One region of the Enterococcus olivae genome, then DNA from elsewhere that is predicted to be linked to it. Evidence: riboswitches for the same ligand, from Rfam matches in the RefSeq annotation. Region 1 holds a riboswitch; the other holds the start of a gene.

Region 1 (11,247 bases):
TACATTTTTTGACGATTGAACGCGGACTCGCACAAAATACGAGAAAGAGCTATCAACGGGATTTAGAAAAGTATTTAGCGTTTCTGAAGAAAAAGGGGATCAAAGAATGGCAAGCAGTCGACCGCTTTGTCGTGGTTCAATTTTTACAAGAATTACAGGAAGAAAAAAAATCTCCAGCTACGATCACCCGTATGGTTACCAGTTTGCGTCGTTTTCATCAATTTCTTCGCCAAGAACGATTCACCGACCATGATCCGATGCAGCACATCGATTCACCCAAAAAGGTCCAAAAGCTGCCGGATACTTTAAGTTTGCAGGAAGTCGAACAGCTGATCGAAACACCAGATACGAAAGAAATTTTAGGGATTCGCGACCGAGCGATCCTTGAAGTCATGTATGCTACGGGCTTACGAGTCAGCGAATTGATTGGATTAAAATTAAATGATCTGCATTTGAGTATGGGCTTATTGCAGACGCTGGGTAAGGGCGACAAAGAACGGATCGTTCCTTTGGGAGATTTAGCGATTCAGTGGATCGAATGTTATTTAGAGGAATCACGACCGCTACTGACATCGAAACGACCAGAAGAAACGCATTTGTTTGTCAATAATCATGGCAAAGGCTTGTCACGTCAAGGAATCTGGAAGAACTTGAAGGCTCTTGTTCGCAAAGCAGGTATCCATAAAAATGTAACGCCGCATACCTTGCGTCATAGCTTTGCGACGCATTTGCTAGAAAACGGGGCAGATTTGCGAACGGTTCAGGAACTGCTGGGACATGCGGACATCTCGACCACACAAATTTATACACACATTACGAAAAAACGAATGACAGAAGTCTATAAACAACATTTTCCTCGAGCATAAAGGAAGGGAACTATGGAAGAAATCAAAATTAAACTGGATGTATTCGAAGGTCCGCTGGATCTATTGCTACATTTGATTCGTTCTCTGGAGATCGATATTTATGACATTCCGATCGCTGAAGTAACGGAACAGTATATGAACTATATCCACGCGATGAAAACACTCGAACTGGAAGTTGCAGGTGAATATTTGGTGATGGCTGCAACCTTGATGGCGATCAAAAGCCAAATGCTGTTGCCAAAACAAGAGCTAGAAGACGACTACGATGAAGTCTACGAGGAAGATCCTCGGGATGCACTCGTTGCGCAACTGCTGGAATATCGAAAATACAAATATGCGGCGGATCGTTTGCTGGAAAAAGCGGAAGAACGCAGTCTTTATTTTACCAAAGACCCCATGGATGTCGATGACTACAAAGAAGAGGAACCAGCACTGGAAAAGGATCGCTTGAATGCAATCGATCTGTTTTTGGCCTTTCACAATATGCTGGCGAAAAAGAAAAAACGGCAGGTCATCGAAACTACGATTCGTGCAGATGAAAGCAGTATTGAAGAAAAAATGAAGCAGATCGAAACACAGTTACTTCAATCGACTTCAGGTAGAACACTGGATTCATTTTTCGTTGAATTCAGTAGACCTGAGATCGTGATCACTTTTATGGCATTATTGGAATTGATGAAAAATGGAAAAATCAAGGTGGAGCAGGAAGAAAATTACGAAACGATCCTGTTGTATCCTGTAGGAGAGGTACATGAGTAAGTTAAGTGAACTAGAAGCAGTTCTTTTTGTAGTAGGAGATGAGGGAATCGGTCTGGAGGAGTTGAGCTACCTGTTGGAGAATCCGACCGCACAGATCTATCAGTGGATCCAAGAGCTGAATCAAAAATATCAGGAGACTGCAGCGTCTTCTTTGAATATTTTAGAAGTCGGCAATCATTTTGTCCTAACGACCAAAAAGGAATTTGCACCATTATTAAAAAAATATGCGCAATCCCCAATGTCTGGCAGATTGTCGCAGGCGGCGCTGGAAACTTTGGCGATCATCGCCTATAAGCAACCGATCACTCGTATGGAGATCGATGAAATCAGAGGGGTTCAATCTGCAGGCTCAGTCCAAAAATTGGCTGCTCGTCAGCTGATCGAGGAAAAAGGACGAGTGGAAGGACCAGGACGAGCGATTCTTTACGGAACAACGAATTACTTTATGGACTATTTCGGTTTGAAAACAATGGAAGATCTGCCTGATATCCAGTCAATGGAAGATGATCTGGCAGAAGAGTTGCCAACAGATTTATTTTTTGATCGATATCAAGAAGCAGTAGAAGAAGGAGAAGAATAGATGGAAAGACTACAAAAAGTGATTGCCCATGCCGGCATCGCTTCAAGAAGAAAAGCAGAAACGTATATTACTGATGGCCGGGTCAAGGTCAATGGCAAAGTGGTTAGAGAATTGGGAACCCAAGTCGGTGCAAAGGATCGTATCGAGGTAGACGATGTACCGATCTATCAGGAAGAACCGGTCTACTATTTGTTCTATAAGCCTAGAGGTGTGATCTCAGCAGTCACTGATGATAAAAATCGGAAAGTCGTTGTTGATTATCTATCAGATGTACCTGAGCGTATCTATCCTGTAGGGCGTCTGGACTATGATACTTCTGGATTACTTTTATTATCCAATGATGGTGATTTTTCACAAAAACTGACCCATCCCAAGCATGAAGTCGATAAGGTATATGTAGCAAAAGTCAAAGGTGTGGCAGACAAGAAAACGTTACTGCCAGTGACGCGTGGCATGCGTATCGAGGGCAAGAAATTGGCTCCGGCACGCTTTGAGATTTTGTCGACAGATGTCAAAGCCCAGACGAGCATTGTCCAGTTGACGATCCATGAAGGAAGAAACCACCAAGTAAAAAATATGCTAAAAGCTGTGGGGCTACCTGTTCAAAAGCTGAAACGCGAAAAATACGGTGAATTGACCCTGGCTGGTTTACGCCCAGGGGAGTACCGTGAATTGAACAAAAAAGAAGTGACCCAGCTCTTAAAAAAGTCAAAAAAATAATTTTTAAACAAAATAGTTGAAACTATTCAACAATCATGTATAATTAAAGTTGTACAAAAAATTAATAAAGGTTCGTCTTCAGGGGCAGGGTGTGATTCCCGACCGGTGGTAATAGTCCACGAACTACTTGTTTTCAGGTGGTTGAATCGGTGTAATTCCGATACCGACAGTATAGTCTGGATAAAGAAGATAGGGCGTATTTGATTTGTCTAATTTTGTTAATTAGCAAAATACCCTATTTTTCCCCATGGAAAAATAGGGTATTTTTTTCATATTTGGTACCGATATGAAAAAACAGCAAAAAGAGAAATTTAATAGGTTCGTTTGAAGATGGGTCCTTACTTTACCTAGGAGGATTTGTTATGAACAACAAAGTACAAAAAATGGTTTCTATTGCTTTATTTGCATCAATGGGTTTGGTGTTGCAGTATGTCGCGTTTCCGATCATTCCAATGTTTGAATTCTTAAAGGTCGATTTCAGTGATATTCCGGTTATGCTGAGCATGTTTTTGTTTGGCCCAGTAGCGGGTATCGTTACCGCATTCCTGCGGTCATCCTTACATTTGCTAACAACGGGTTTATCGGCACCGAATATGGTGGGCGATGTAGCAAGTTTCATTGCGACGACCGTCTTTACCTTGCCGATGTATTATTTCTTCAATAAAAGTTATAAATCCAGCTATAAAATTTCTGGCGTAGTCTCTGGAATTCTTTCCATGAGCATCGTCATGAGTATAGCGAATTATTTTGTGATCACCCCGCTGTATCTATTTTTCTTTAATGTTGGTGCAGATAACTTTTTAGGGATGCCACTAGCGAATTATGTCGTGATGGGAATTTTGCCCTTCAATTTGATCAAAGGAACCATCGTCAGCGTAGTTTTCTTGATTTTACATGCAAAATTACTACCATGGCTCTCAAAAAAACAATCATTCATTGAACAACGAACATTTTCTAAATAAAACAAAGGACATTTCGTTTTTTGCGAAATGTCCTTTTCTTATCCTTTTAAATACAGAACTAGTCTGCTGAGAAATTTTGTAGCTCTTCGGGAGATTTATGATACCATGTTATCAGACAATCGAAGAACTCAAATCTGTCAATTTTGCGTATTTTCTTTAAAAAGAGTCTAGGATTCTAGCAAGATCGCACGGACGGGACATTTTTTGTAGGCTGCTAAAACAGCTGCTTGCTCATTTTCTTGAACAAATTGCTGTCGTGCTTCAGGCTCTTGGGCAAACAAAACAAGCCCTTCTTCGTCATAATCAAAAATATCTGGTGCATAGACATTGCATAGACCACAAGCGATGCAGCGTTCAGGTACGATTTTACATAATTGAGACATGTTGTCACTCACTTTCTGGAGGTTACTATGAATGCATTTATTTTATCCTTGTTTTCTAAAGAAGACAAGCTCAAGCCTAGCACGCTCTATCAGATCCTTATCGGAAAGCGAACTTCCTCGGTGTTGACTTACGCTTTTTTTCATGACTTACTGCACCTCTCTGCGGCATTTCCTCAACTTTCTGAAGAAAAATTTGATGCGAGACTGCAGACGCTGATAAAAGCTGGGAAATTAGAAGAAACCGAAGACGGACTCTTACTTGTCGCAGTACAAAGAGAAGGGACGACACTGCCTGATTTCAAGGAAGTTGATTTTTTCCGTTTTGGGCGCAAAGAGACCGAGTGCTGGCGTCTCGTCCAATTCTTAGTACAGGCGGTCTCTTATTTGGATAAAGCGCAGCAATATGTCCCTTTGGAGAGCAGTCCTTTTTATATCGAAAGGGTTCGGTTATTTATTCATCAGTATCGGGAGGAATTGTCAACAAGCCTTTTTGAGGAGTTGACTGTCTTGTTTTCAAATTTAGGACAAGACAAAGCAGATTTTCTGGCAAATACACTGACGGGCGATCAACAGAACGGATCAGCTTTTTTTCAGTTGTTGCCGGAAGCTTCTCGAAAAGAACCTTATGCGACATTAGCGATCGCCAGTGCCACACACAGCTTTTTCAGAGAGTTGCTCCAGCATAAGCATTTCTTACTCTATCACTTTTTGCGACCTATTTTATTGCAAAATGTCAATCACAGTATGCTTCAAACAAGAAAGTTGTTTCAACAAGGCTATACTTTTGAGCAAGTCAAGCAGAGACGTCGATTGAAGCAAGGAACGATTCAGGATCATATCATTGAGTGGGCTTTGCTGGATGAGGATTTTCCCTTTGACCTATTTTTACCAGATTCAACACAATGGTCAGAGCTACCAAAGGATTCATGGAAGTACAGCTATAAAACATTGGTTTCATCGTATGATCTGAGCTTTTTGGAGATTCGTTTGTGTCAGATATGGAAGAGGAGAGAAGCATGTTAGAACAAGCCCTGCAACAGTATTTTGGCTACGATCAGTTTCGTACCGGTCAAAAAGAAGTCATTACTAGCCTACTCGATGAACACGATACCCTGGCTGTCTTGCCGACAGGGAATGGAAAAAGCCTTTGTTATCAGCTGACAGGTTATTTAAAAGAAGGACTGGTCGTGATCGTTTCGCCGTTGATTTCTTTGATGGATGATCAAGTCCTGTCCTTACTGAGATTAGGAGAAAAGCGGGTGATTGCTCTGAACGGTACCTTACAGGCTCAGGAAAAAGAGTTTGTATTAAGACATTTGTCTCGCTACAAATTTCTTTTTCTAAGTCCTGAGATGCTGCTCCAGGAAGCTGTATTGACTCGATTACAACAGCAAACAATCGGTCTATTCGTGATTGATGAAGCGCATTGTGTCTCTCAATGGGGTGTCGATTTTCGACCAGAGTATCGCAATTTAGGTGAAGCCAAAAAAAGACTCGGTTTTCCGCGGACGCTAGCTCTAACTGCCACTGCAACGGCGCAGGTACGACAGGAAATCAAAAAATTACTTTTAGATCATTCGCCAAAAGAGTGGATCTATTCGATGGATCGACCCAATATCGCCTTGCTTGTGCAACCAACAGAAGAGAAGCTAACGGAACTGAGAACGATCCTATCGAAGCAAAACGGTCCAGGAATCATTTATTGTGCCACCAGAAAACAAGTGGAGTTTCTTTATCAGGAGCTGGAGCATGATTTTGCTGTTGGCTACTATCACGGTGGACTGGAAAGTAATCAGCGGCGAATGCTACAGCAGCAATTTTTGGACAATCAACTGCAGTTTCTGATTGCCACCAATGCATTTGGTATGGGGATCAACAAACCTGATATTCGGTTGGTGATTCATTATGAGCTGCCGGACAGCTTAGAAAATTACATGCAGGAGATCGGGCGAGCTGGTCGTGACGGCAAACAAAGCTACGCCCTGCTGCTCTATCAAAAAGGGGACGAGCGGATCCATCGATTTTTACAAAGAACTAGCCAGGAAGAGCGAGAAACCTTTGAATTACGATTACAGCATCAGGCAACCACTTCGTTGACCGACTTGCAGGAAAAATGGCTATCTCAAACCAAAAGAGAAGGTGTAGAGGTCTTTTTGGATCATTTGAAACGCAACGAACAAGAAAAGAACAATCAGCTTCAGGTGATGCTTGCTTATATCGAAGAGAAGGGATGTCGTCGTAAGTATTTACTGAGCTATTTTGAAGAGGGAGACGTTCAACAACCTGAAAAATGCTGTGACAACGAAGGAATTACCCTGCCAGAAAAAACAGAAGCAGTTCAACGATCAAGAAGTATCTTGACGTGGCAAGAGATTTTACTAAAAATGTTTAAAGAAAAAAATTGAAATTGTTTTTTGGAGACATGAACTATTTTCCTATGGTATAATACATCGGAAAGATAGTGGGAGGTTTAGGAAATTGAGTAGAAAAAATAAGAACAATGACGCGCAAGAACCATGGGAACAGCCAATCTATGATACAGAATCAGAAGAGAATCATTCCCGTTCAACACAACGCCGCCAAAAACGAGGAAACAGTGCTTTTTTAACAATCGTTTTAATTTTATTATTCCTGATTATCGCTGTACCGACAGTGGCCGGTTTTTGGGTAATGAATCGTAACAGTCAGCCAGCAACGGTTGAAACAGAGCAAACGTCTAGCAGCACTTTGGAAACGACTTCTTCTACAGTCGAATCTTCTACGTCTGAAAGTGAAACAACTGAATCTTCATCAATCGATGAACCAGAATCAAGTGAAGTAGAAAATGAACCGACTGAACCTGAGACTCCAGAAAGTGAAGATCCAATAGAAGAACCAACGGAGCCAGAGCAAAACGGTGGAGAAGAATATGCGACTGTTCAAGCTGGAGATGGCCCACAACAAGTTGCTGATCGTGCAGGAATCACTGTAGATGAATTGTATCGTTTGAACAACATCGATCCAAACAACTTTATGCTTCATCCAGGAGATCAATTAAGAGTGAAATAAAAAAACCGCTCAGGCGGTTTTTTTTATGGTTTTTTAGATTATAGAATTTAACGGGGAGCGTAGGTATGGAAAAAATCAATATTGCTATCGATGGACCAGCGTCATCAGGCAAAAGTACAGTAGCTAAAATTTTAGCAAAAAACTTTCGTTACATTTATACAGATACAGGAGCGATGTATCGCAGCGTGACTTATCTGGCGATTCAGCACCAAGTTGCTTTTGAAGATGAAGAGCGATTGGTCTCTTTGATCGAGCGTTATCCGATCACTTTTGAGCAGTCTGAAGAGGGACAATTGGTTTTCGTAGACGGTACCGATGTAACAGCAGCCATTCGCCAGCCAGAGGTAACAAACAATGTTTCGACTGTGGCTGCACACAGCAAGGTTCGTCAGCAACTGGTTCGTCAGCAGCAAAAGATCGCTGAAAATGGCGGTGTGGTCATGGATGGTCGTGACATAGGAACGGCCGTTTTGCCGAACGCAAAGGTCAAGATTTTTTTGGTGGCCAGTGTAATCGAACGTGCGGAACGCCGTTTTAAAGAAAATCAGGAAAAAGGTATCGAGACCGATTTCGATACACTGAAAGCAGAAATCGAACAAAGGGATTATCTGGATTCTCATCGAGAGGTTTCACCTTTAAAACAAGCCGAAGATGCTGTACGTATCGATACCACCGGCAAATCGATCACAGAAGTTGTTGCTCGGATCACAGAAGTGGTTCAAGAGAAAACAGGAGGAGTCTAGAATGAAAAAGAATGGTTTGGTTTTAGGATTAGTAGCCAGTCTGCTATTGGTAGGGGGCTGCAGTTCAGCTACGGATACTTCTTCAGATAATACAACCGCCTCTTCTTATTCACAGGCGGAAGCAGAAGAGATCGCTTTGTCCGTTTCCTTAGTGAAGGAAGAAGAAATCATCGAAGAAAAAACAGTGACTGTTACTGCAGGTACGAACTTGATGGAAACGATGAAAGAAAATTTTGATCTGGAAGAAGAAGGCGGAATGATCACTTCGATCAATGGGATCGAGCAGGACACAGAAGACAGTTGGTTCTGGACGTATATGATCAATGATGAAATGGTCAATACAGGAGCAAATGACACCGAGGTTCATGAAGGCGATCAGGTTGTATTCACTTACAGCAAATTTTAAAGAAACAAAGGGAGCAAAAGCGAATGTTGCTTCCTTTGTTTTTTAGGCTCCTTTTTTCTTATGAAGAAAAGATAAATCGGCTGAAATCACGAAAATTCAAGGTTTTTTTCGTAAAAAATATAGAAATCGCTTTATTTTTTAGCCAGAATAGCATAAACTAGAAAGTGTAGTGTATTTTAAAAACAATTGTTGGTTAGGAGGACATATGTTATGACAGAATTAGAAAACAACCACGTAGAAAGTACCAACGAAACAATGGAAGATGCTTTGAACAGCTTTCAGGAAGTGAAAGTTGGAGATATCGTCAAAGGTGAAGTACTAGCCATTGAAGATAAGCAAGCAATCGTTGGGATCGAGGGTGCCGGTGTGGAAGGTGTGGTACCTGCTAAGGAACTATCTACCTTACCTGTAGACGACATCAATGATACGATCAAAGTGGGTGACGTCCTTGATTTAGTAGTAATCTCCGCTATTGGTAAAGATAAAGAAAATGGCAGCTATTTACTTTCTAAACGTCGCTTGGATGCGAAAAAAGTTTGGGAAGATATTGAAAAAGACTTCCAAGAAGGAAAAATCATCGAAGCGCCCGTTACAAATGTTGTCAAAGGCGGTTTAGTTGTGGACGTAGGTGTTCGCGGATTCGTACCGGCTTCCATGGTGGAAGATCACTTCGTAGATGATTTTGAAGGCTATAAAGGTCAAACACTAACATTTAAAATTATAGAGATCGAACCATCTGAAAACCGATTGATCCTTTCTCACAAAGCAGTAGTTGAAACTGAGAAAGAAGCGAAGAAAGCTGAATTGCTTGAATCGATCAAAGAAGGCGACAAAATCGAAGGAACCGTTGCTCGTTTAACTGACTTCGGTGCATTTATTGATCTTGGTGGAATCGATGGACTTGTCCATGTCTCTGAGATTTCTCATGCACACGTAGCAAAACCTAGCGATGTCTTGAAAGTTGGAGATAAAGTTGAGGTCGCTGTCCTTTCAGTAGATCCAACGACAGAACGCGTTTCTCTATCTATCAAAGACACATTGCCTGGACCATGGGCGAACATCGAGGAAAAAGCTGCAAAAGATACAGTGTTAGATGGAACAGTGAAACGTCTAACTAGTTTTGGTGCTTTTGTCGAAGTATTCCCTGGTGTCGAAGGTTTGGTGCACATTTCTCAAATCTCTCACAAACACATTGCTACACCACATGAAGTGTTGAGTGAAGGCGAAGAAGTGCAAGTGAAAGTCTTGGAAGTAAATCCTGACGATCACCGTATTGCATTAAGTATCAAAGCGTTAGAAGAAAAACCTGAGGCTGAAGCTGTTGTTGAGGAAGAGGAAAGCTATGATCTTCCTGAAGAATCTACAGGATTCACTATGGGTGATATTTTAGGCGATGCTTTAAAAGATACAGAAGAGTAATCAAGAGAGCTGCTTTGGCGGCTCTTTTTTTGTTGGTTACGGTCTTTTTCTCTTTTGAGTGAATTCTTTTTCAGAATACTTGCAAGTTCTGATTGCATTCGGTAAACTAGGTAAGGTTAAGAAGTAGCATAGCGAATAATCATTAAGAAACAGCTTGTTTATAAGATAAAGTATTAGAGATTAAAAAATCCGTTCGTTGTGCATAAAGATGGAGGTAAAAAATGGCTAATCCAACGATAGCGATTGTAGGACGTCCGAATGTCGGCAAATCTACAATTTTTAACCGTATTGCAGGTGAACGAATTTCGATTGTAGAAGATACTCCAGGAGTGACACGTGATCGTATTTATGCAACAGGCGAATGGTTAGGAAGAGAATTTAGTATTATTGATACAGGTGGGATCGATTTAGGTGATGAACCGTTCATGGAACAAATCAAGCACCAGGCAGAGATCGCCATTGAAGAAGCAGATGTGATCGTTTTTGTGTCTAGCGCCAAAGAAGGCATCACCGATGCAGATGAGTTAGTCTCTCGTATTTTATACAAGAGCAACAAACCTGTGATCTTGGCGATCAACAAAGTAGACAATCCTGAGATGCGTGCAGAGATCTATGAATTTTACTCACTAGGACTAGGTGAACCGTATCCAGTTTCTGGGAGTCATGGTTTGGGGATCGGAGATGTTTTGGATGAAGCAGTCAAGCATTTTAGTACAGATCAAGAGGAAGAAGACGAATCCATCATCAAATTTAGTTTGATTGGCCGCCCGAATGTAGGGAAGTCGTCATTGATCAATGCGATTTTAGGTGAAGACCGAGTGATCGTTTCTGACATCGAAGGCACGACCCGTGATGCGATCGATACGCATTTTGTCAGCGAAAGCGGTCAAGAGTTCACGATGATCGATACGGCGGGGATGCGCAAGCGTGGGAAAGTCTACGAAAGTACTGAAAAATATAGCGTGATGCGTGCGATGCGTGCGATTGAACGTTCTGATGTCGTCTTGATGGTCTTGAACGCTGAAGAGGGAATTCGCGAGCAGGACAAACGGATCGCTGGTTATGCTCATGAAGAAGGACGAGGAATCATTATTGTCGTCAATAAATGGGATCTGGTAAAGAAAGAAACAAATACGATGCGTGATTTTGAAGAAGAGATTCGTCAAGAATTCCAGTATTTGGACTACGCACCAATCATTTTTGTTTCAGCGATGACGAAACAACGTTTGAGCAAACTCCCAGAAATGATCGAAGAAGTCAGCATGAATCAAAATCTACGTGTGCCATCGGCCTTGTTGAATGATGTGATCATGGATGCTGTTGCGATCAATCCAACACCAACAGACAAAGGAAAACGTTTG
Region 2 (11,247 bases), on a different contig from region 1:
CAAGTAAAGAGATTGATTCCAATCAGCTTGCGGCCTTGTATAACAGTGTCGGTTGGACAGCTTATACGAAGGATTTGGAGAAGTTACAGCACGGGATCAAGCAGTCGCTAACAGTAGTAACTGCATGGCAGGATCAACGATTGATTGGATTGATTCGAGGAGTCGGCGATGGTGCAACGATTTTGTATATTCAGGATCTCTTGCTACTGCCAGATTTTCAAAATCAAGGAATTGGAAAAGAACTAATGGATCGTTTGCTGGATTTATATCCCAATGTTCGCCAAAAGATTCTGATGACTGATGATGCACCAGATGTTCGGCATTTCTATGAAAAATGTGGATTTGAGTCTGCGGATAAAGGTGCAGCGGTCGCTTTTTACAAATATGATTGATTTTTGTTGCCGGAATCTTTTGAATCAAGGTATACTGTTAGAACAGACGAATTAAAAAGAAAGAGGTCATGTAGATGCCATTTGTTCATATTGAGTTACTTGAAGGAAGAAAACCCGAACAGCTAGAAGCCATGATGAAAGAAGTAACGGAAGCTGTTCACAAAACCAGTGGAGCACCAAAAGAAAATATCCATGTCATTATCAATGAAATGAAAAAAGGAACGTATGGAAATAACGGTGCTTGGAAGTAGTTGAATTTCTTCCTTGCAATTTTCTGAAAGAAGTGTTTAAATAAACACATAATTGATTGATGAGAAAGACAACTGTACTTGAGAGTCTTCGAAAAGAGAGGAAAAGCTAGGCTGAGACTTTTCCAGGAGAAAACCAAGGAAGGACCACTTTCGAAACTTTTGTTGAAACAAAAGCGGTCGTACCGTTATCACGTTTGAGGAACACCTGTTTAGTGTGTTCAAAATTAGGTGGAACCACGAGTATTCGTCCTAGTGTCGCATTGCGATACTAGGACTTTTTTTGTTGTAAGGCGTTTTTTAGAGAACGAACAGGAACTTACAGCATCGATGCCACATTTATACGAATTAGGAGGAAATACCATGTTAAAAATCACTTTTCCAGATGGTGCAGTAAAAGAATTTGAATCTGGGATCACAACGAAAGAAATTGCGGACAGCATTTCTAAAAGCCTGGCTAAAAAAGCATTGGCAGGAAAATTCAACGGAGAATTGGTCGACTTAGATCGTGCCATTGAAGAAGACGGTTCAATTGAGATCGTTACACCAGATCACGAAGACGCACTAGGCTTGTTGCGACATTCAGCTGCCCATTTAATGGCAAACGCGATGCGTCGTTTATACCCTAGTATCCATTTCGGGGTTGGTCCAGCAATTGAAACTGGCTTTTACTATGACACAGATAATGGAGAACAGCCAGTCACTGCGGAAGATTTGCCTGCGATCGAAGCTGAAATGATGAAGATCGTGAAGGAAAACAATCCGATCACACGTCGAGTCCTAACAAAAGAAGAGGCTTTGGAACTATTCGCCGGAGATCCTTACAAAGAAGAATTGATCAATGAACTACCAGAAGATGAAGTGATTACAGCTTACGAGCAGGGAGATTTTGTTGACTTATGTCGTGGTCCACACGTACCGTCAACTGGCCGCATCCAAATTTTCAAATTATTATCAGTTGCTGGTGCTTATTGGCGAGGAAGTTCTGACAATCATATGATGCAACGTGTGTATGGAACAGCCTTCTTTGATAAAAAAGCATTGAAAGAATTTATCCGGATGCGTGAAGAAGCCAAAGAACGTGACCACCGTAAATTAGGGAAAGAACTTGATTTATTTATGCTGTCACCGGAAGTTGGTTCTGGTCTGCCATTCTGGTTGCCAAAGGGTGCGACTATTCGTCGGACCATTGAACGCTATATTACAGATAAAGAAATCAGTTTAGGTTATCAACACGTCTATACACCCGTGATGGCGAATGTGGAATTCTACAAACGTTCAGGACACTGGGATCATTACCATGAAGACATGTTCCCACCAATGGATATGGGAGATGGTGAAATGCTGGTCTTACGTCCAATGAACTGTCCTCATCACATGATGGTCTACAAAAATGACATCCATTCTTATCGTGAGTTGCCAATTCGTATTGCAGAATTAGGAATGATGCATCGTTATGAAAAATCGGGTGCTTTATCTGGCTTACAACGTGTGCGTGAAATGACCTTAAATGATGGGCATACTTTTGTACGTCCAGACCAAATCAAGGATGAATTCAAACGCACCTTAGACTTGATGACTTCTGTCTATGCAGATTTCAATTTGACGGATTATCGTTTCCGTTTAAGCTATCGTGATCCAAAAAACACGGAAAAATACTTTGATGATGATGCGATGTGGAACCATGCGCAAGCAGTATTGAAAGAAGCTATGGATGAATTGGAACTGGATTACTTTGAAGCCGAGGGCGAAGCAGCCTTTTACGGACCGAAATTGGATGTACAAGTAAAAACTGCTTTAGGAATGGAAGAAACATTGTCTACTATCCAGTTGGACTTCTTGCTTCCAGAACGTTTTGACTTAACATACGTGGGTGAAGACGGGGAAAATACGCATCGTCCAGTCGTTATTCACCGTGGGATCGTCTCAACGATGGAACGTTTTGTCGCTTATTTAACAGAAATGTACAAAGGCGCGTTCCCAACTTGGTTAGCACCAATTCAAGCAACCATCATTCCAGTATCTGTTGAAGCTCACAGTGATTATGCATATCAAGTGAAAGAAATGCTTCAAACAAAAGGTATTCGTGTCGAAGTAGATGATCGGAATGAAAAGATGGGCTACAAGATTCGTGGCTCACAAACACAAAAAATTCCTTACCAAATCGTTGTCGGTGACCAAGAAGTGAACGATGGCACTGTCAATATTCGACGCTACGGTAGCAAAGAAACTGCGGTTCAACTATTACCAGAATTTGTGGAAGCTATTGTTGCTGATGTGAATAATTTTAGTCGTTAACAACGAATAAGAAAAGTCTTGGATAACTGCCATATCCAAGACTTTTTATGACTGTTCAAAAAGCTTATGAGCTATAATAGTAAAAAAGAGAACAGGGAGGGAAAACAATGGAATTTGAATTGACTGGAGGAACCGCCTATCCGATGGCTGTGATCCATATGGCACGCGGAGAGGTCCTCAATATTGAGCGGGGAGCCATGGCTTATTATCGTAATGTTGAGATCAAAGGGAGAATGAATAGCAACAATCGTTCAGGTCTGGGAGGTCTGATGTCTGCGATCGGTCGTTCGATCACATCAGGAGAATCGATGTTCATCACTGAAGCGACAGCCACTGATCATGATGCAGAATTAGCAGTTGCTCCTAGCAATATTGGGAAAATCCAAAAATTGGATATTGGCTTTGAACATTATCATTTAAACACTGGTGCCTACTTGGCTTCGGATGCTTCTGTTCGGTACAATATGGTTCGTCAAGATATTGGAAAAGCTCTATTTGCTGGTACAGGTGGTCTGTTCGTGATGGAAACCTCTGGAACGGGTGATTTGTTGATCTCAAGTTTTGGAGATATCGTGGAATTGACGGTTGAACCAGGAAAACCACTTACCGTTGATAATGAGCATGTCTTGGCTTGGACTTCCAGTTTAGATTATCAAATTCGTATTGCTTCCGGTATGTTTGGCTTTACTTCTGGGGAAGGGATCGTCAATGAGTTCAACGGCGCCGGAAAAGTATACGTGCAAACCCGGAATGTTAGAAATCTGGCGGAAGCGATCCAAGGATTTATCCCGAAAAGTAGTAGCTGATTGAAACGATTATCGAGAGCAAATGTCCAATCAAAGGATGTTTGCTTTTTTGGTTTGAAGAATGATCTTCGAATTGATTCTGGTTACTGTGCTGTCATCGTATGAAAGACGTTAAATAGGACAGATTTTATACAAAAATTATTTGCAATCAATCATTTTATTGAAAAATGTTGACTTTTCTCTCTATTAATGTGAAAATAAATACAAATGATAGTTCTTCAGGGCAGGGTGAGATTCCCGACCGGTGGTGATAGTCCACGACCCGTTTTCTTTTGAAAATGGCTGATTCAGTGAAATTCTGGAACCGACAGTAAAGTCTGGATGGAAGAAGATAGAAATACATAAGAAGTTTCACTGGTTACTTAGTGAATGTTTTTTCAAAAAAACTTTTTTTGAAACTCTTTTTTGTATCTGCTTTTTTTGCTGCCTTGTGATGTTATCAGAAGGTTTTTTATTTTTTAAAAAAAAGGGGAGATAAACATGAAAAAACTCACTGCCAAAAGAATGGTATTGATTGCTGTAATGGGAACGCTAGCATATGTGTTGATGCTACTGCGCTTTCCGCTACCATTTATGCCACCGTTTATGGATTTTGATTTAGCTGGTGTACCGGAAATATTAGGAACATTTATTCTCGGACCGATCTCTGGGATGTTTATTGTCACAATAAAATTATTGATAAAGATTGTCACAACTGGTTCAAGCTCGATGTTTACAGGAGAACTGCAAAACTTTTTATTGAGTGTCAGTTATCTACTCCCAGCCTGGTTTGTTTACCGTAAGAAAAAAAGCAAAACGCGATTGTTGCTGGCTTTAATGACAGGAACGATCGTGGTGACGATCATGGCTTGTTTTACGAACATTTATTTGATCATTCCATTCTATTCAAGGCTCTACAATCTTTCGATGGATGCTATCATCAGTATGACTCAAGCAGTCAATCCGTATGTTGACAGCATCACAAAATTAGTAATGATTGGAATTGTGCCGTTTAATTTGATCAAATACGGTGTCACTTCCTTGGTAATCTTTTTGTCGATCGATCGTTTGAAAGTGATTTTTAGAAGGTGGGAAGAAAAAGATGGAATATAAACAGGCTCTAGCACTTTGTTTTAAGAAACTTGGACGCAAAAAAATCATGGCGATTGCAACCAGTGTCAATGATCATGTGACGATTCGCAATATCAGTGCGATCATTTATGATGATCGAATTTTTTTCAAGACCGATAAGAATTTTCCGAAGACCCAACAATTGTTGATCAATCCGAATGTGGCGATTTGTTATTGGGGTGTCCAGATCGAGGGACAGGCGGTCAATCATGGACTAGTCAGAGAACAATCTGATACGACCTTTCAAGAAATGTATGATAAATACTGGAAGCGAAGTTATACGGCCTATGCCCATGAAGAAGCAGAGATTCTGATTGAGATCCTTCCTCGAAAAATCGAAATTTGGGATCAGGACAAAGAGGATCGAGGCTTTCAGGTTATTATTGATTGTGAAGCGCAGACAGTGGAGATACAGGGATATGATTAAGAGGACGTTTTGAACGTCCTTTTTCATTTTACAAATGACAAATATAATTTACTTTTAGTTAATTATAGATTACAATAAACCCGAGGTGATTCGATGAAAAATTTGAAATTAAAAGCAGCCCGGATAGAAAAAGATCTCACTCAAGCGGACTTAGCTAAACAAATCGGAGTCACTCGTCAAACGATCGGAGCCATCGAAAAAGGCGAATACAATCCTACGATCAAGTTGTGTGTGAGTATTTGTAAAGCTCTGGGAAAAACGTTGGACGAATTATTTTGGGAGGAAGGATAAGATGAATCAAAATTTTGATGAACGACAAGTGCTCACGAGGCAGAAAGGTTTTATGTATGGCTATTTTTTAGTGTTGGGGCTGATTTTTTTATTACAGCTTAGTACTGTTTTTTTTAGGAGAAAGCTTCTTTTCTCATTGGGCTATATTCCATATTCAAATGTTTCTTTCGGGTTCATTTACGATAGGCTATTTCATTTTAAACGATGCCTATTATCGGTGGAATGAATTCAGTAAAGTTGGCTGGTATAGCCTGTTGTGTATTGTTATGGGATTAGCTTGTATCTATCTTGTTTATAGAAATATCCAGTATCAAGGATTTGTAGTAAACGGACAACTATCAGAAAGTATAGTTAGCTATCTATCATTTGTAGTCTTTTTCATGACGATCGGCTTATGCAGCGGGTATAAATATCTTCAACATCATAAATAAATAGCTTCGTCGGATGCTCTGTTTTCTTTTGATTTAAGTTTAGAGCTTTCTGAGAGGAAGTCCAATTTTATCAGTACAATGAAAAGTATTTTCCTTATCATTTTTTCTTTTTCGTTGTATACTGATTACACAATAATAAAGGAGAATCTTTTATGGAAAACAGACGATTTTATGGACCACATCGTTCGATATTCATGGTCCTATTTTTAGCTTTTATTACTTGCGGTATCTATTCTTTTTTCTGGATGTATCAAGTAACCAAAGAATTGAATGAATATACAGGCGATCATCGAACCAATCCGTCCTTAGTGATTGTCTTTGTCTTTCTTACCTTTGGATTGTACATGTTTTACTGGTGGTACCGGATCAATCAATTAATGATGGAAGCTCAATTTAAAACAGGTTACAATGTGATTTCAGACAATAAGCTCTTGTTCCTGCTCTTTACCGTTTTCGGTGTAAGCTTCATCAATATGGCTATTTTACAATCCGACTTGAATACTTTGTGGGAACGTGCTTCACTGATGGAAGTGGTAGAAGAGCCGATGGAAGAAACCTATCAATCACAGGAGACAGTGGATGATGAGTGGACGGATTACTGATGTGTATCTTTAAAGCATTGACCGGACTCCCTTGTCCGGGTTGCGGAATGACTCGTTCTTTTCTGCATTTGTTTGAAGGACATTTAGAAGAAGCCTTTTTCTATCACCCTTTGTTTTGGGTGGTCCCAATCGTGTTTGGCATTCTTTTGTTTAGAAAACATCCGATTGTAGCTAAGTTTTATCGATCGCAGTCTTTTTGGACAAGTCTGTTGGTTCTTTTGATTGGTGTCTATGTGTATCGAATGGTTGGCTTTTTTCCGAATCAGACTCCTATGGATTTTGATTTCAACGCAGTCCTGCCTCGTTTGTTTTTGGCAAATCGATGAAAACACTGGGATGAAAACGCAGAGAACTTGAATTTGCAGAACAGATATGTTATATTCATTAAGGTAATGATACTAGAGGTGAGTGAGGGCAGATATTTCCCTCACTCTTTTTAATGGCATAAAACTTGGTTTCATTAGTAGACTAGAAGGAGGCGATAAAATTTGAGTACTGTTGTAGAAACGGTGACAGGCTTAGTGACTCCCATTTTGGAGGAACAACGTTTTGAGTTAGTGGAAATAGAATTTGTAAAAGAAGGCAAGAACTGGTTCCTTCGATTGTTTATTGACAAAGAAGGCGGTATCGACATTGAAGAATGTGCATTTGTCAGTGAACAGCTAAGTGAAAAACTAGATACTATTGATCCTGATCCAATTCCTCAGGCATACTTTTTGGAGGTTTCTTCTCCTGGTGCAGAACGACCATTGAAGAAAGAAGCCGATTATCAGCGAGCGTTAGGAGACTATATCCATGTTTCTCTTTATCAGCCGTTAGATGGAGAAAAAATGTATGAAGGTTTTTTACAGTCTTGTGATGAAAATGAGCTTGTACTTAAAATCAGAATCAAGACAAGAGAAAAAGAACTAATCGTTGATCGCAAAAATATCGCGAAAGCTCGTCTAGCTATTCAATTTTAAATACGGAGGAATCAAAGACAATGAGTAAAGAAATGTTGAACGCGTTGGATGCTTTGGAGGCTGAAAAAGGAGTTTCTAAAGAAATCGTTATTGAAGCATTGGAAGCAGCACTGATTTCTGCTTACAAACGTCACTACGGACAATCACAGAACGTTGAAGTAGAATTTGATCAGAAAAAAGGCAACATTCATGTGTATGCTGTCAAAGAAGTTTCTGAAGAAGTCATGGACTCGCAATTGGAGGTTTCTTTAAAAGAAGCAATGACGATCAATCCAGCTTATGAGATCGGTGATAAGATTCGTTTTGAAGTCACACCAAAAGATTTTGGACGAATCGCTGCCCAAACGGCTAAACAAGTCATTTTGCAACGTGTTAGAGAAGCAGAACGCAACATCATCTATAACGAATTCAGTGCTTATGAAAAAGATATCATGCAAGGAATCGTTGAACGTCAGGACAATCGTTATATCTATGTCAATCTTGGCAAGATTGAAGCAGTATTGTCAAAACAAGATCAAATGCTCAATGAATTTTATCAACCTCACGATCGTATCAAAGTATACGTTTCTCGCGTTGAGAATACTTCTAAAGGTCCACAGGTGTTCGTAAGCCGTAGCCATCCAGACTTGTTGCGCCGATTATTTGAACAAGAAGTGCCTGAAGTGTATGATGGAATTGTAGAAATCGTCAGCATCGCACGTGAAGCAGGCGACCGTTCGAAGATCGCTGTGCGTTCTCACGATGAGAACATCGATCCTGTTGGTACTTGTGTCGGACCAAAAGGGCAACGTGTCCAAGCATTGGTCAATGAATTGAAGGGTGAGAACATGGATATCGTTGAATGGAACGAAGATCCAGCAGTATTTATCGCTAACGCATTAAATCCGGCAGAAGTCAGTGATGTTATTTTTGATTTGGAAAATCCGAAGGCCTGCACAGTTGTTGTGCCAGACTATCAATTGTCTTTAGCTATCGGTAAAAGAGGTCAAAATGCGCGTCTGGCTGCGAAATTAACTGGCTACAAGATCGATATCAAGTCTGAATCAGACATGGAAGATTTTTATGCACAATTAGACAGTGAAGAGTCAGAAGCTTTTGAAACAGATGAATTTTTGAACGATGAAATCGAGTCCGCAGACGAATAATTTGGAGGAAGTCAGAATGAAAAAGAGAAAGATTCCTTTAAGAAAATCCGTTGCTTCTGGAGAACTGTTTCCAAAAAAAGAGCTGTTGAGAATTGCCCGTTCTAAAGAAGGGGAGGTTTCCATTGATCCAACTGGCAAAAAGCCAGGACGTGGAGCCTACATTGCAATCGATCCGGCAGAGGCGCAGTTGGCATGGGATAAACGCATTTTAGACCGTGTGCTAGAAGTGAAATTGACAGATGAATTTTATCAAGAATTGTTAGACTATGTGACCCATCAAAAAGCTCGTCGAGAGTTGTTTGGCAATGAATAAGCAAAAAGCATTAAATATGTTAGGACTGGCAATGCGTGCTGGTAAACTGGTGACCGGTGAAGAAATGACAGTTAGAGAAGTTAAAAAGCAAAAAGCAAAACTTGTTCTAGTTGCTCACGATGCCGGAAAAAATACACAGAAGAAAGTAAAGGACAAAAGTTCTTTTTATCAAGTTCCTTGTCTTGACGTCTTCCACTCAGAAGAACTGAGCCAAGCCATTGGGAAACAACGAATGGTGGTTGGTATTCTGGATAGTGGATTCGCCAAGAGGATCGAGGAATTAATATTAGGTTAGGAAGGTGATTGCATGGGGAAAAAAAGAGTATACGAACTTGCAAAAGAAATAAACAAATCAAGTAAAGAGATTGTTGAAAAAGCACAAACACTAGGATTTGATGTGAAAAATCACATGGGAGTGATCTCAGACGGTGAGGAAAAAAAATTACGTCAAACGTTAGGCGGAGCTGCACCACAATCGAAAAAACCAGCATCCCAAAAACCAGTTAACCAAGGAAATGCCAAAGGCGAGAAGAAATATCAAACACAAAGAAACAACCCTAACTTCCAAAATCGTCAACAGCAAAGTGGCCATCAACAAGGACAAAAACGTTCGAACCAACAAGACAATCGTCGTGGCAACCAAGAACAACGTGGACAAAATAATCAAAATCGTCCGAATCAAGGACAGAACCAAAACCGTCCAAACCAAGGACAAAATCAAAACCGTCCAGCACAAGGACAAAGTCAAAATCGCCCAAACCAAGGGCAAAATCAAAACCGTCCAAATCAAGGACAGCAAAATCAAAATCGTCCACAACGTCAAAATAATCAACAAAATCAACAGCGTCCAAATCAAGGTACACAGGGACAACAACAAAATCGCCCAGCACAAGGACAAAACCGTCCAAACCAAAATGCGAACCAAAACAACAATCAACAGCGTTCAAATCAAGGTGGACAAGGTAACCAAAATCGCAACCGAAACAACTTTAACAATCGTAATAATTTCGGTGGCAATCAAAACCGTAACAGATACAATAAAAAAGGGAAAAAAGGTAGACAGCAACAACAATCTAACAAGCCTGCTGTACCGGCACGTAAATTCCGTGAATTACCTGAAATTCTTGAATACACAGACGGGATGAATGTAGCGGAGATTTCTAAAAAAATCTATCGTGAGCCTGCTGAAATCATCAAGAAACTCTTTATGATGGGTGTAATGGTCAATCAAAACCAACCATTAGATAAAGATACCATTGAATTGTTGGCAACGGATTATGGAATTGAAGCACAAGAGAAAGTTCAAGTAGATATTGCTGATATCGATAAATTCTTTGAACCAGAAGAATTAAAAGAAGCAAATCTTGTTTCTCGTCCACCAGTCGTAACGATCATGGGACACGTTGACCACGGGAAAACAACGTTACTAGATACACTTCGTAATTCCCGTGTAAGTGTAACAAGCGGAGAAGCGGGTGGAATCACTCAGCATATCGGAGCTTACCAAATCGATATCGATGGAAAACCAATCACTTTCTTGGATACACCAGGACACGCGGCCTTTACAAGTATGCGTGCTCGTGGAGCAAGTATCACAGACATCACGATCTTAGTTGTTGCAGCAGATGATGGTGTGATGCCGCAAACAATTGAGGCGATCAACCACGCGAAGGCAGCAAAAGTTCCAATTATCGTTGCCGTTAATAAAGTGGACAAACCAGCTGCTAATCCACAGCACGTGATGCAGGAGCTAAGTGAATATGAATTGATTCCTGAATCTTGGGGTGGAGATACGATTTTTGTTGAGATCTCAGCTAAATTTGGTCAAAATATCGAGGAATTACTTGAAATGATCCTTTTGGTCGCTGAAGTAGAAGATTTGAAAGCTGATCCAACGCAGAACTCGATCGGAACAGTGATCGAAGCTCGTTTAGATAAAGGAAAAGGACCAGTTGCTACATTATTAGTCCAACAGGGAACACTGCATGTCGGTGATCCAATCGTTGTTGGGAATACTTACGGACGTGTCCGTGTCATGACCAATGACTTGGGACGCCGTGACAAAGAAGCAGGCCCAGCAACACCAGTTGAAATCACTGGATTGAATGATGTCCCTCAAGCCGGCGACCGTTTTGTTGTCTTTGAAGATGAGAAAACAGCGCGTGCAGCAGGGGAAGAACGTGCCAAACGTGCCTTGATGGAGCAACGTTCATCAAATTCTC

Evidence for each region. A riboswitch is a leader RNA that binds a small molecule or an ion and turns the genes downstream of it on or off. The one in region 1 is predicted to bind FMN.
Region 2: it holds a riboswitch for FMN, as region 1 does, so the genes downstream of both, ACWODM_RS01085 (ECF transporter S component) here and ACWODM_RS10195 (ECF transporter S component) in region 1, are expected to answer to the same signal.

What each region holds. Positions count from the first base shown of each region.
Region 1 is NZ_JBSMVT010000015.1:1,022-12,268, reverse strand. It holds gene xerD (site-specific tyrosine recombinase XerD) at 1-866, shown strand, start outside; gene ACWODM_RS10210 (segregation/condensation protein A) at 879-1,625, shown strand; gene scpB (SMC-Scp complex subunit ScpB) at 1,618-2,205, shown strand; gene ACWODM_RS10200 (pseudouridine synthase) at 2,206-2,925, shown strand; FMN riboswitch at 2,996-3,120, shown strand; gene ACWODM_RS10195 (ECF transporter S component) at 3,288-3,887, shown strand; gene ACWODM_RS10190 (ferredoxin) at 4,055-4,270, opposite strand; gene ACWODM_RS10185 (helix-turn-helix domain-containing protein) at 4,298-5,293, shown strand; gene ACWODM_RS10180 (RecQ family ATP-dependent DNA helicase) at 5,287-6,675, shown strand; gene ACWODM_RS10175 (SAG1386/EF1546 family surface-associated protein) at 6,749-7,318, shown strand; gene cmk ((d)CMP kinase) at 7,384-8,061, shown strand; gene ACWODM_RS10165 (DUF4430 domain-containing protein) at 8,063-8,467, shown strand; gene rpsA (30S ribosomal protein S1) at 8,678-9,886, shown strand; gene der (ribosome biogenesis GTPase Der) at 10,108-11,247, shown strand, end outside.
Region 2 is NZ_JBSMVT010000001.1:179,660-190,906, reverse strand. It holds gene ACWODM_RS01105 (GNAT family N-acetyltransferase) at 1-392, shown strand, start outside; gene ACWODM_RS01100 (2-hydroxymuconate tautomerase) at 467-643, shown strand; gene thrS (threonine--tRNA ligase) at 1,004-2,938, shown strand; gene ACWODM_RS01090 (TIGR00266 family protein) at 3,046-3,744, shown strand; FMN riboswitch at 3,955-4,081, shown strand; gene ACWODM_RS01085 (ECF transporter S component) at 4,225-4,836, shown strand; gene ACWODM_RS01080 (pyridoxamine 5'-phosphate oxidase family protein) at 4,826-5,281, shown strand; gene ACWODM_RS01075 (helix-turn-helix transcriptional regulator) at 5,375-5,572, shown strand; gene ACWODM_RS01070 (DUF4234 domain-containing protein) at 6,156-6,605, shown strand; gene ACWODM_RS01065 (DUF2752 domain-containing protein) at 6,590-6,931, shown strand; gene rimP (ribosome maturation factor RimP) at 7,094-7,567, shown strand; gene nusA (transcription termination factor NusA) at 7,588-8,712, shown strand; gene rnpM (RNase P modulator RnpM) at 8,729-9,025, shown strand; gene ACWODM_RS01045 (YlxQ-related RNA-binding protein) at 9,018-9,320, shown strand; gene infB (translation initiation factor IF-2) at 9,333-11,247, shown strand, end outside.